Regions from separate parts of the Acidovorax sp. GW823-FHT02H02 genome, predicted to be linked through region 2. Evidence: predicted binding sites of a transcription regulator. Region 2 holds the regulator's gene; the other holds the start of a gene.
What was found. Region 2 encodes LexA, which represses DNA repair genes until DNA is damaged. Its sites were predicted from a motif close to ACTGTATNNNNATACAGT; they were not measured.

Region 1 (6,784 bases), on a different contig from region 2:
GGTGACAAGGGCGACGATGCTGCCGGTAAGGGGCACGGAAGAAGAGGTCATGTCCGCAGTGGTAAACGGTAAAAGGGCATTCTAACTAGACCGGAAGGTCCAGGCGGTATCGGACGGGCTGGCCTGGGTGCTCGATTTCGCGCACGGCCGCAATGCGTTGCACGAAACGCGCGGGGGCGTCCACAAAACCGTCTTCGTAGGCAATGGTGCGCAGGCGCGCGCAGGCGGCCAGCAGCTCTCCGGGGCGCAGCAGAAAGTCGGCGCGCGCAGGGCGGCCCACGGTTTCGTTGCCGCTGGCGAAGGTTTCATAGATCAGCACGCCGCCGGGGGCCACGCTGTCCACCAGAAGGGGCAGCAGCGGGCGCCAGAGGTAGTTGGTGACGATCACCGCACCAAACTGTCGGCCGGCAAAGGGCCAGGGACCCGCTTCGATGTCGGCGCAGTGGATCTCGCCCCAGGCCGCGCAGGCGGCCACGGCATCGGCGGAGCGGTCCACGCCCACCGTGGGGTGGCCGCGTTCGTGCATCCACCGCAGGTGGCGGCCCGCGCCGCAGGCCACGTCCAGCACCGCGCTGCCCGGCGGGGCCAGGGGAGACCAGCGGCGCACCCAGTCTGAAGGGGCTTCAGTGCCGTGCATGGGAAATGTTTGCTATTGCAATAAGAGCTGCTGGCGATTGATTCATGAGCGCTCGTGGCCTAGAAGGTTTGAAATTCTCAGAAACATGCCCAGAGCTGGTCTGACAGCATGACCATGAAGCCTGGCGCGGTGTACAGCGCAAACACCGCCAGCAAGGCCAGCACAGCGACCACCCAGCCCAGCAGCCGGGCAGTGCGGAATGCAAGGCGTGGAGTGGGGTTGTGCAGGGCCATGGACGGATTGTGCGGAGGAACGGGTGTGGTCAGGCGGGCAGCGGCGCGGCGCGGCGGATGGGAGCTTCCTTGACGGGAAGATTCACCAGTCCCGCAAAAATTCCCAACCCGATCGCGATGTACCACACCACATCGTAGCTGCCCGTGCGGTCATACAGGTACCCGCCCAGCCACACGCCCATGAAGCTGCCGACCTGGTGGCTGAAAAAGACAAAACCGCCCAGCATGGACAGGTGCTGCACGCCAAAAATCTGCGCAATGGTGGCATTGGTGGGGGGCACGGTGGACAGCCACAGTGCCCCCATCACGGCGGAAAACACATACACCGACAGCGGCGACAGGGGCACCAGCAGAAAAACGGTGATGACCACAGCCCGCGCAAAGTAGATGAAGGCCAAAATCCTGCGCTTGGGCATGTGCTGGCCCAGCGTGCCCGCAATGTAGGTGCCGAACACATTGAACAGCCCGATCAGCGCCAGTGAATAGCTGGCCACCTGGGGCGAGAGCCCATGGTCGCGCAGGTAGCTTGGCATGTGCACGCCAATGAAGACCACCTGGAAGCCGCATACGAAATACCCCGCCGTCAGCAGCAGGAAGCTGGGGTAGCGGAACGCCTCGCCCAGCGCCTGGGCAATGGTCTGGTCGCGTCGAGCGGGTGCCGATCCGTGAAATCCGGGCTCGCGCAGGCCGAAAGCCAGCGGAACGATGAGCAGCACCATCAGCGCCAGTGCCAGCAGCGCCTGCTGCCAGCCCAGGCTGGCAATCAGCCAGCCCTCCACCGGCACCATCAGAAACTGCCCGAACGAGCCGGCCGCCGCCGCCACGCCCATGGCCCAGGAACGCCTTTCGGGTGCGATCTGGCGGCCCAGCACCCCGTAGATCACGGCGTAGGTGGTGCCGGCCTGGGCCGCGCCGATTAGCACACCCGCAGTCAGCGCAAACAGGGTGGGCGTGGGAGACAGCGCCATGCCGGCCAGACCCAGGCCATAGAGCGCCGCGCCGCCCACCAGCACGCGAAAGGCGCCAAAACGGTCGGCCACCATGCCAACAAAAATGCCGATCAGGCCCCAGGACAGATTCTGGATGGCAATGGCCAGCGCAAACGACTGCCGCGTCCAGCCCATTTCCTGGGTGACGGGTTGCAGCCATAGCCCGAAGCCGTGGCGGATGCCCATGGACAACGTCACGATGGCGGCACCGCAGGCCAGCACCTGGAACATGGACAGTTTGGGAGGATTCGTAGGCATGCGGGGAATGTAGCGAATACCGCACGCATCTGCCTGACACCTGCATGACCTGGGACGGTGTGGGATTCCATGACTGGGTATTCATCCAGTTCATGCACGGCTGCGGCACTACAATCCGCCCCATGTCTGCCAAACCGTCTTCTGTGTCCGCCAGCGAATATTCCGAGGGTTCGATCCGTGTGCTCAAGGGGCTGGAGCCTGTCAAGCAACGCCCGGGCATGTACACCCGCACCGACAACCCCCTGCACATCATCCAGGAGGTGCTCGACAACGCCGCCGACGAGGCGTTGGCCGGCTATGGCAAGAAGATCAAGGTCACGCTGCACGCTGATGGTTCGGTGGGCGTCGAGGACGATGGGCGTGGCATTCCGTTTGGCCTGCACCCCGAGGAAAAGGCCCCGGTGATCGAGCTGGTCTTCACCCGCCTGCACGCTGGCGGCAAATTTGACAAGGGCAAGGGCGGCGCGTACAGCTTCTCGGGCGGCTTGCATGGCGTGGGCGTGAGCGTCACCAACGCCCTGGCCACGCGCCTGGAAGCCTGCAGCCACCGCGAAGGGCAGGTGGCGCGCCTGGTGTTCTCGGCGGGTGACGTGATCGAGCCCCTGGTGGCCCGTCCCCTGGAGGCCGGCGAGCGCAAGCAGGGCACCTCGGTGCGCGTGTGGCCCGATGCCAGATACTTTGAATCGAGCACCCTGCCGTTGGGCGAGCTCACCCACCTGCTGCGCAGCAAGGCGGTGCTGATGCCGGGCGTGTCGGTCTCGCTCGTCAACGAGAAGACGCGGGACACGCAAACCTGGCAATACAAGGGCGGCCTGCGCGACTACCTGCAGCAGACGCTCAACGGCGACCCGGTGATCCCGCTCTTCGAGGGCGAGGGCTTTGCCGATAGTGGCAACGACAACTTTGCCGAGGGCGAGGGCGCCTCGTGGTGCGTGGCCTTCACCGAAGACGGCCAGCCCGTGCGCGAAAGCTACGTCAACCTGATTCCCACCAGCGCCGGCGGCACGCACGAGAGTGGCCTGCGCGATGGCCTGTTCAACGCCGTCAAGAGCTTCATCGAGCTGCACAGTCTTTTGCCCAAGGGCGTGAAGCTGATGCCCGAAGATGTGTTTGCACGCGCCAGCTATGTGCTCAGTGCCAAGGTGCTGGACCCCCAGTTCCAGGGCCAGATCAAGGAGCGCCTGAACTCGCGCGATGCGGTGCGGCTGGTGAGCGGCTTTGTGCGCCCCGCGCTCGAACTCTGGCTCAACCAGCATGTCGAATACGGCAAGAAGCTGGCCGAACTCGCCATCAAGGCCGCGCAGACGCGCCAGAAGGCCGGCCAGAAGGTGGAAAAGCGCAAGGGCTCGGGCGTGGCTGTGCTACCCGGCAAACTCACCGATTGCGAAAGCCGCGACATCGCCTACAACGAGGTGTTCCTGGTCGAGGGTGACTCGGCCGGTGGCAGCGCCAAGATGGGCCGCGACAAGGAAAACCAGGCCGTGCTGCCGCTGCGCGGCAAGGTGCTCAACACCTGGGAGGTGGAGCGCGACCGGCTGTTTGCCAACAACGAGATCCACGACATCTCGGTGGCCATGGGGGTGGACCCGCACGGACCCAACGATTCACCCGACCTGTCGGGCCTGCGCTACGGCAAGGTGTGCATCCTCAGTGATGCGGACGTGGATGGCTCGCACATCCAGGTGCTGCTGCTCACGCTGTTTTTCCGGCATTTCCCCAAGCTCATCGAGGCCGGCCATATCTATGTGGCGCGCCCGCCGCTGTTTCGCGTGGATGTTCCCGCGCGCGGCAAGAAGCCCGCGGCCAAGATGTATGCGCTCGATGAAGGCGAGCTCACCGCCATTCTCGACAAATGCGCGAAAGACGGCGTGCCGCGCGAAAAATGCCAGATCAGCCGCTTCAAGGGCCTGGGCGAGATGAATGCCGAGCAGCTGTGGGAAACCACGCTCAACCCCGACACGCGCCGCCTGCTGCCCGTGCAGCTGGGGGGCACGGATTTCTCTGCCACGGAAGGGCTCATCACCAAGCTCATGGGCAAGGGCGAGGCCGCTTCGCGGCGCGAGCTGATGGAGCTGCATGGCGATGCAGTGGAAGTGGATATCTGACCACGCATTGCCGGTACTTGCCATGTCCATGATGCATCGTTCTTCAGGCCTTTTGCGCTTTCTGGCTGTGCTGCTGCTATGGATAGCGCAACAACCGGCGCATGCAGACCTGTGGGCCTTTGTGGACGAACGCGGCGTGACCCACTTCGCCGCAGAGCAGACGGATGCGCGTTACCAGCTGTTCTTTCGCGGCACGCAATTCGATTCATCGAGCGATGGGCCGCAGGGTGCGGTGCGGCCTGTGCCGGGGGCGCTGCCCGCGGCCAGTGCGCGTTTGCTGGCGTTTTTTGACATCTCGCCCGACTACCAGCGCGTGAGGCACCACCTGCGCGCATCGGCCAGCCACCAGGGGGTGGACTATGAATTGCTGCAGGCCCTGATTGCCACCGAATCGGGGTTTGACGCCGGCGCCGTCTCGCCCAAGGGCGCCATTGGCCTGATGCAGGTGATGCCGGCCACGGCGGGACGCTTCGGCGTGGCGGCGGACGCCCGCCGGACCGTGGCGCAGAAACTCGTCGACCCGGCCGTGAATGTGTCTGCCGGCACCCGTTATCTGCGCTACCTGCTCGATCTGTTTCCCGGCCGCATGGACCTGGCCCTGGCCGCCTACAACGCGGGCGAGGGCGCGGTGAAAAAGGCGGGCAACCAGATTCCGGCCTTCAAGGAAACCCAGAACTATGTGCGCACCGTGCTTGGCCTGTATGCCCAGCTCAAGCCGCCAACGACCGTGCTGGCCCAGCGCGCTGCTCCGGGCCGCGTGCGCATGGAGCTCCCGGGCGGCGCCGTGGGCCGGGACAAGCTTCCAGACACGCGTGACTTCGCACCAGAACGTGATTGAACCGAACCCGAACGAATGAGCGATCAACCCACTCTCGATTTCACCACCGCTGGCGACGGGGGTGACTCCCTGGATCTGGCGGGCTATGCCCAGCGCGCCTATCTGGAATATGCGTTGTCCGTCGTCAAGGGCCGCGCGCTGCCCGATGTGTGCGACGGCCTCAAGCCCGTGCAGCGGCGCATCCTGTACTCGATGGACCGCATGGGCCTGGGCTACAGCGGCCCCACGCGCAGCACGGCGGCCAAGCCCGTCAAGAGTGCCCGCGTGGTGGGCGATGTGCTGGGGCGCTTTCACCCCCATGGCGACCAGTCGGCCTACGACGCACTGGTGCGCATGGCGCAGGACTTTGCCCAGCGCTACCCGCTGATCGACGGCCAGGGCAACTTCGGCAGCCGCGACGGGGATGGCGCCGCCGCCATGCGCTACACCGAGGCGCGCCTGTCGCGCATCACCAGCCTGCTGCTTGACGAGATCGACGAAGGCACCGTGGATTTCATGCCCAACTACGACGGCAGCACGGAAGAACCCCGCCAGCTGCCCGCGCGTCTGCCGTTCGCGCTGCTCAATGGCGCCAGCGGCATCGCCGTGGGCCTGGCCACCGAGATCCCGAGCCACAACCTGCGCGAGATTGCCGACGCCTGCATCGCGCTCATCAAGACGCCTTCGCTCAGCCAGGAAGAGCTGCTGGCCCTGGTGCCCGGGCCCGACTACCCGGGCGGCGGCCAGATCATCAGCAGCGCGGGCGACATTGCCGACGCCTACCGCACGGGCCGCGGCAGCCTCAAGGTGCGGGCGCGCTGGAAGATCGAAGAACTGGCCCGTGGCCAATGGCAGTTGGTAGTCAATGAGCTGCCGCCCGGCGTGAGCACGCAGCGCGTGCTCGAAGAGATCGAGGAAATCACCAACCCCAAGGTCAAGGCGGGCAAGAAGGCACTGAGCCAGGACCAGACGCAGCTCAAGGCCAGCATGCTGGCCGTGCTGGACGTGGTGCGCGACGAATCCAGCAAGGATGCCCCCGTGCGCCTGGTGTTCGAGCCCAAGACGGGCAAGACGCCGCAGCAGGAGCTGATCACCGCATTGCTGGCCCACACCAGCCTGGAGACCTCGGCCCCCATCAACCTCACCATGGTGGGGCTCGATGGCAAGCCGGTGCAGAAGTCGCTGCGCGTGATGCTGGAGGAGTGGATTGCGTTCCGCCAGACCACCATCACCCGCCGCAGCCAGCACCGGCTGGCCAAGGTGCTGGACCGCATCCACATCCTCGAAGGGCGGCAGACCGTGCTGCTCAACATCGACGAGGTGATCGCCATCATCCGCGCGGCCGAGGAACCCAAGGCCGCGCTGATCGCGCGCTTCAGCCTGAGCGACCGGCAGGCCGAGGACATTCTCGAAATCCGCCTGCGCCAGCTGGCGCGCCTCGAAGCCATCAAGATCGAGCAGGAGCTGAAAGAACTGCGCGAAAGCCAGGGCAAGCTCGAAGACATTCTGAACAACCCCGGCTCGCTGCGCCGCACCATGGCCAAGGAGATCGAGCAGGATGCCAAGACCTTTGCCGATGCGCGCCGCACACTCATCCAGGCCGAGAAGAAGGCCGTGGCCGAAGTCAAGGTGGTGGACGAGCCGGTGACGGTGGTCGTCTCGCAAAAGGGCTGGGTGCGTGCCCGCAACGGCCATGGCCACGAGGCGGCCAGCTTTGCCTTCAAGGCGGGTGACGGGCTCTACGC
Region 2 (6,784 bases):
CGCTCATCGATGCCGTGGCGGCCCTGCTGCCCGCCCGCCCCGAAGCCAGCATGGGCACGGCAGCCCACGCCATCCACACCCTGGCCGACTACGAGAACCCCAACGTCGTCAAGGTCGTGCTGGATGCGCGGGGCCTGGCCCACTATTTCAGCCGGGCACCGATTCCGCACGCCCGCGACCACGCGGGCCAGTCCTGGTGGCAAGGCGCCGCGGCCCAAGCCGCACCGGGCGTGGCGGCCCTGAACGGGTTCGCACCGCTGCGCCATATCGGCATCTACAGCTATCGCGCCGGATTTTTGCGGCAGTTTCCTGGCCTGGCCCAGGCGCCCACCGAGGCGGTGGAAGCGCTGGAACAATTGCGCGCCCTGTGGCATGGCCACCGCATTGCCGTGCACATTGCGGCTCAGGCTCCCGGCCCGGGCGTGGACACGCCCGCCGACCTGCATCGGGTGCGCGCACTGCTGGCCTGAAACCACGGCAGCCACCCCTTGGCTGGGGACCCTCGCCGTAAGCCAGGGCGAGGCATGCACATGCTATCCTTGCCCGCAAAGAAAGCACTGCGTCTTGGGCCTTCGTTGCGCCTACTGCCAGCCGTGCCAGCCGATTTCTAACCTTCGAGGATTTCCATGAGACTGATTCTGTTGGGCGCCCCCGGTGCCGGAAAGGGCACGCAAGCCACGTTCATCTGCCAGAAATACGGCATCCCGCAAATCTCCACCGGCGACATGCTGCGCGCAGCCGTCAAGGCTGGCACGCCGCTGGGCCTGCAGGCCAAGGCCGTGATGGATTCGGGCGCCCTGGTCAGCGACGACATCATCATCGGCCTCGTCAAGGAACGCATCACGCAACCCGACTGCGCCCAGGGCTTCCTGTTCGACGGTTTTCCCCGCACCATCCCCCAGGCCGACGCCATGAAAGCCGCAGGCGTCAAGCTCGACTACGTGCTTGAAATCGATGTGCCGTTCGACGCCATCATCGAGCGCATGAGCGGCCGCCGCTCGCACCCCGCCAGCGGCCGCACCTACCACGTGAAGTTCAATCCACCCAAGGTGGCAGGCAAGGACGACCTGACCGGCGAAGAGCTGATCCAGCGCGAAGATGACAAGGAAGAAACCGTCAAGAAACGCCTGCAGGTCTACAGCGACCAGACCCGCCCGCTGGTGGACTACTACAGCCACTGGGCCAAGGCCGAGCCCGATGCCGCCCCCAAATACCGCGCCATCAGCGGCACGGGCAGCGTCGAAGAAATCACGGCACGCGCAATGCAGGCCCTGGCGAGCTGAACCACCGCGCGATCCGCACCGGCTGGGCCTCCGGTGGGTGCGTTACTGCCGATAAGCGATCACGGCAGCAGATCCAGCATCAGCGAGATGCGTGCCTTCACAGGGGACAGGCCCCGGGAATCGGGTAACGCATCGCCGGGCCTGGGCAACACCTGGCCTTCCGGGCAGCGCGTGGAACGCATGACTTTCACACCAGCCGCCTGCGCGCGCAGCAGCGCTGATTCCAGCACATGATGAAGCGTGCCGTTGCCCGTGGCGGCCACCACAATGCCCTGCACGCCGTCGCGCACCAGCGCGTCCACCAGCGCACCCGTGGCGCCAGCGTAACTCATCACCACCTCGACACGCGGCCATTGCACGCAATTTGCTACCCTTCCAATAGCAAATTGCGCCTCTCCTGATTGTGCCAACGGCCAACCCTGCACCAAACGCACCACCCCCTCCTCCACCCAGCCCAGCGGGCCGGCATCCCCCGAGCTGAATGCATCCACCCGGTAGGGATGCACCTTCTGCACACACTGCGCGCCATGCACCACGCCAGCCGCCACCACCATCACACCCCTGGCCCCCGCAGTCGTCGCCACGGCGACGGCATCGAGCAGGTTCTGCGGGCCGTCAGGTGTCAAGGCCGTGGCGGGCCGCATCGCGCAGGTCAACACTACCGGCTTGCGGGCGTCCAGCACCGAGTGCAAGAACCAGGCGGTCTCTTCCAGCGTATCCGTGCCATGGGTGATGACCACGCCGCGCACCTCGGGATCGGCAAGCGCGCTGGTGCAGCGCTCTGCCAGCACCTGCCACACACTGAACTCCATGTCCTTGCTGTCCAGTTGTGCCAGCTGCTCGGCCTCCAGCCCCCCGCAGGCCACTGCCTGCAAGCCGGGCACCCCATGCAGCAACTGCTCAACCCCCACCTGCGCGGCGGTGTAACCAATGTTGTCACCCCGGGTAGCAGAAGTGCCAGCAATGGTTCCACCGGTTCCCAAGACCACAATTTTTTGACTGTTCACTTGCATCCTTTGAAAAACTGGTGAAAAATACAGTAACTGGATTAATACACAGTTATCTCCACCAACGTGGCACGCACTGGAAACACCATGCTCGACAACCCCAAGCTCACGGCCCGCCAGCAACAAATCCTGGACCTGATCCAGGTGGCTATCTCCCGCACCGGCGCTCCGCCCACCAGGGCAGAAATCGCCACCGAGCTGGGCTTCAAGTCGGCCAACGCCGCAGAAGAGCACCTGCAAGCCCTTGCCCGCAAGGGCGTCATCGAGCTGGTCAGCGGCACGTCCCGCGGCATCCGCTTGCGTGGCGACACAGTGCGCTCCATCAATGCAGCGCGCGGCACCCAGTTCAGCCTGCCCATCCCGGGATTGTCGCAGCTGGTCTTGCCCCTGATTGGCCGCGTGGCTGCGGGCTCGCCCATTCTCGCGCAGGAGCATGTGGACCAGACCTACAGTGTGGAAAACAGTCTCTTCCAGCACAAGCCCGACTACCTGCTCAAGGTACGCGGCATGTCCATGCGCGACGCCGGCATCATGGACGGCGACCTGCTAGCCGTGCAATCCACCCGGGAAGCCCGCAACGGCCAGATCGTGGTGGCCAGGCTCGGTGACGATGTCACCGTCAAACGCCTGCGTCGCACGGCCAGCACCATTGAGCTGCTGCCCGAAAACCCTGATTACCCCGTGATTGTGGTTCAGCCAGGCGAGGTTTTCGCGATTGAAGGCCTGGCCGTGGGCTTGATCCGCAACACCATGCTCATGTAATTCCCCATCCTCTGCTGCGCGCCTCAGGTGGCGGGCGTTTGGCAAGCCCCTGGCGGGTTTTCCAGCCCTGAGAGCGCGCACCCCCTGCAATCCTGCCTGTGCTCAACCCCTGATACATGGAGTTTTCACATGGGACTTGCCTTGTTCGCACTCTCTGCACTATCTCAACCGATTCACACCCTCGCGCAGTGGCTGCACCCCAGGCGCTGCACGCCTGCGCACAGCCCTGCGCACTCGGCTCGCACACCCTGCGTGCGCCACGAAGGTCTTTTGTCCTGCGCGGTGGCCAGCATCGTCCCAGAGGTGGCAGGTTCGGCGTCAGGCAGCGCAGGCTGTCAGCCCGCTGCTCGCATGCACAGTGCGTCTTGCACCACCACCGGGCCGGGCGCCGCAAGCCGTCGAGGCACCCGACGCCCTGTGCGCGTTCTGCATCCGGCATCCCGCTCAGAGGTCGGGCGCATGGTCATCTCGGGCCGCATGGCCGATGTCTGCGCCGAGCTGGAGCGCATGGCAGCTTGCGAAACATGCCACTGAGGTCCATATCCCCAGCTCTGGCGCAACGGGTGCCACAAAACGTTGCATTCTGTTCGAGAGCCTAGGGGCGGCAAGACTTCCGACCAGCCCCCGCCAAGGCACAATGGCGGGATGAATATTGTGATTCTGGATGACTATCAGGATGCGGTGCGCAAACTCCATTGCGCAAGCCGGCTCGATCCCTACTCAGCAAAGGTCTACACCAACACGGTGAAAGGCCAGGGGCAACTGGCCGTGCGCCTGAAAGATGCAGACATCATCGTGCTGGTGCGTGAACGCACCCAGATCACGCGCCAGCTGGTCGAAAAACTGCCACGACTGAAGCTGATTGCCCAAACCGGCAAGATCGGCAGCCATATCGATGTGACTGCGTGCACCGAGCGTGGCATCGCCGTGGCCGAGGGGGTAGGTTCACCTGTGGCGCCAGCTGAACTTACCTGGGCGCTGGTGATGGCAGCCATGCGGCGCTTGCCCCAGTACATTGCCAACCTCAAACATGGCGCCTGGCAACAGTCCGGTCTCAAGGCGGCCTCGATGCCCCCCAACTTCTGCATCGGCAGCGTACTGCGAGGAAAAACACTGGGCATCTGGGGCTATGGCCGTATTGGACAACTGGTGGCCGGCTACGGCCGGGCATTTGGCATGAACGTACGGGTGTGGGGTCGTGAGGCCTCCCGCGCCCAGGCCCTGTCCGACGGATACCAGGCGGCTACCAATAGGGAAGAGTTCTTCTCGCAGTGCGATGTGCTCTCTCTGCACCTGCGACTCAATGATGAAACCCGCGGCATCATTTCGCTGGAAGACCTGTCGTGCATGAAGCCCACCGCACTGCTGGTCAATACCTCGCGCGCTGAATTGATTGAACCCGACGCCCTGATTGCGGCGCTGAACCGAGGACGCCCAGGTTTGGCAGCCGTTGATGTGTTTGAGAGCGAACCCATCCTGCAAGGCCATGCCCTGCTGCGCCTGGAAAACTGTATCTGCACGCCCCACATTGGTTATGTCGAGCAGGACAGCTACGAGTTGTATTTCGGTGCTGCCTTCGACAACGTGGTGAACTACATCAAGGGTACGCCGACGAATATCGTGAACCCGGGCGCACTGCAAGTCCGGCGCTGAGTGCCGGCGCAACCTCCAGTTCCCGCCGTTGTGAATTGAGCAGGCATCCCATAAAAAATGGCTTCCCGAAGGAAGCCATTTTGGTAGGTGGGCAGCACCCAAAGATGCCGCCAAGTTGTCTCTGAATTCAGTTCAGAGGCGTCTTCTTGCCGTCCTTGTACACGTACAGGGTGATGGCGGGGTTCTTCATTTCACCGTTGGGCTCAAATGCGATCGTGGAGGTTACGCCCTTATATTGCGACTTGAGCAATTCAGGGGTATAGACCTTGGGGTCCACCGAGTTGGCACGCTTCATGGCGTCCACGATCAAGTGCGTGGCGTCATAGGTGTAGGGGCTATAGACCTGGAACTGGCCTGGATACTTGGCATCGTACTTGGCCTTCCATGCCTTGCCGCCGGGCATCTTGTCGAGTGACGCACCGCCTTCGGCACACACCACATTGGACAGCGTCTTGGCACCGGCAGCCAGCTTGGCGATTTCGGAGGTACAGATACCGTCACCACCGAAATATTTCACGTTGCCCATGCCCAATTGCTCCATCTGGCGCAGCATCGGGCCGCCCTGGGGATCCATGCCGCCGAAGAAGATCGCATCAGGATTTTTGGACTTGATAGCCGTCAGGATGGCCATGAAATCGGTGGCCTTGTCGGTTGTGAACTGCTCGTCCACCACCTTCATGCCCTTTTCTGCAGCCACCTTCTTGAACACGTTGGCCACACCCTGGCCATACGCCGTGCGATCATCAATGATGGCGACGGTCTTGAGCTTGAGCGTGTCAGCCGCGTAGAAAGCCAGTCCAGCCCCCAAGGCATTGTCGTTGGCAATGATACGGAATGTGGTCTTGTAACCAGGCTTCGTGAGGTTGGGGTTGGTGGCTGCACCCGTGACATGGGGAATGCCACAGTCGTTGTAGACCTTGGACGCAGGAATGGTTGTGCCGGAGTTCAGGTGACCCACGACGCCAGCCACCTTGGCATCGCACAACTTCTGTGCAGCCGCCGTGCCCTGCTTGGGGTCCGCTGCATCGTCTTCGGCTTGCAACTCGAACTTGATCTTCTTGCCACCGATGGTGATGCCCTGAGCGTTCAACTCTTCGATGGCCATGCGCGCGCCATTTTCGTTGTCCTTGCCATAGTGGGCTTGCGCGCCGGAAACCGGAGCCACATGGCCGATCTTGACCACTTGCTCTTGTGCAGAGGCCATACCAGCAACAGCCGCGATAGCAGCAACAGCGGTCAGTTTCAACTTCAATTGCATATTAATCTCCAGTAAAGATAAACGCTGAGAATAGTTCTTGTGTCTCAACGCAGGTGAACATATCGCAATTTACGGGCCAGATCACTAGGGAACACGCGTAAATGCACGGGAAACCACAGGGAGTTACCCTGTCATCTCCCCGGCTGCGGCGAAGCACCGCCAGCCAATTCGTCGGCCACTGCTTCATAGACCGCATGCCGTACCACCGATTCAATCTCTTCCCGAAGGCGGGGCAGCACGGAGCGTGTCTGCTCCTGTATCACCAGGGCAATCGCTTCACGCAACCGCTGATCCAGCACCCCATCGACGCGCTGCATCACTCGGTGCACCATGTACTCTTCCATGCCCGGCGGCACGGGTGGTACCGGACGGGGGGATGACTGGATGGGCCGGGCACCGTAATTACCCGCCGCATTCCTGTCCAACGTCTGCACAGGCGCCACAGGAGGCAAAACCCCGAACTGGGGCGACGGTGCGGGTTTCGCAATGGTGGGTTCGACCGCCAGAGGCACTGAAACGGGGAGCATGTCCACCCCCTGTACCACTTCAGTGAGGGTTGGCACAAAACGAGGGAGTGACTTGGGAGGAAGAGGCATCAGTCAGCTTTCGAGACCAGATCATGGCGGGTGATGGAATACCCTCGCGATGCATAGTGGCGCCAGCGGGTTCGCGCTCCACGCCGGTCCGCTTCATCCGTGGCACTCACCACTTCGACCAAACGAGCAAAGCTACCAAACCCTTCAGGGACTTCACCTCCCATGTTGAGCAGCATCTCTTGATGCGGCGCTTGCCGCGCATCCAGAGCGAGCACCACAGGGGAG

Region 1: a site for LexA is predicted at 2,190-2,207, ahead of AC1RDS_RS02085 (DNA topoisomerase IV subunit B). Genes of this name have one in related genera too.

Annotation. Positions count from the first base shown of each region.
Region 1 is NZ_JBXAJH010000002.1:75,576-82,359, reverse strand. It holds gene dapA (4-hydroxy-tetrahydrodipicolinate synthase) at 1-51, opposite strand, end outside; gene AC1RDS_RS02100 (class I SAM-dependent methyltransferase) at 86-637, opposite strand; gene AC1RDS_RS02095 (hypothetical protein) at 715-870, opposite strand; gene AC1RDS_RS02090 (MFS transporter) at 900-2,117, opposite strand; gene AC1RDS_RS02085 (DNA topoisomerase IV subunit B) at 2,240-4,222, shown strand; gene AC1RDS_RS02080 (lytic transglycosylase domain-containing protein) at 4,254-5,060, shown strand; gene parC (DNA topoisomerase IV subunit A) at 5,076-6,784, shown strand, end outside.
Region 2 is NZ_JBXAJH010000026.1:11,687-18,470, forward strand. It holds gene kdsB (3-deoxy-manno-octulosonate cytidylyltransferase) at 1-470, shown strand, start outside; gene adk (adenylate kinase) at 627-1,283, shown strand; gene AC1RDS_RS19935 (asparaginase) at 1,343-2,296, opposite strand; gene lexA (transcriptional repressor LexA) at 2,378-3,052, shown strand; gene AC1RDS_RS19945 (D-2-hydroxyacid dehydrogenase family protein) at 3,698-4,705, shown strand; gene AC1RDS_RS19950 (branched-chain amino acid ABC transporter substrate-binding protein) at 4,833-5,963, opposite strand; gene AC1RDS_RS19955 (hypothetical protein) at 6,095-6,307, opposite strand; gene AC1RDS_RS19960 (DNA polymerase III subunit chi) at 6,559-6,784, opposite strand, start outside.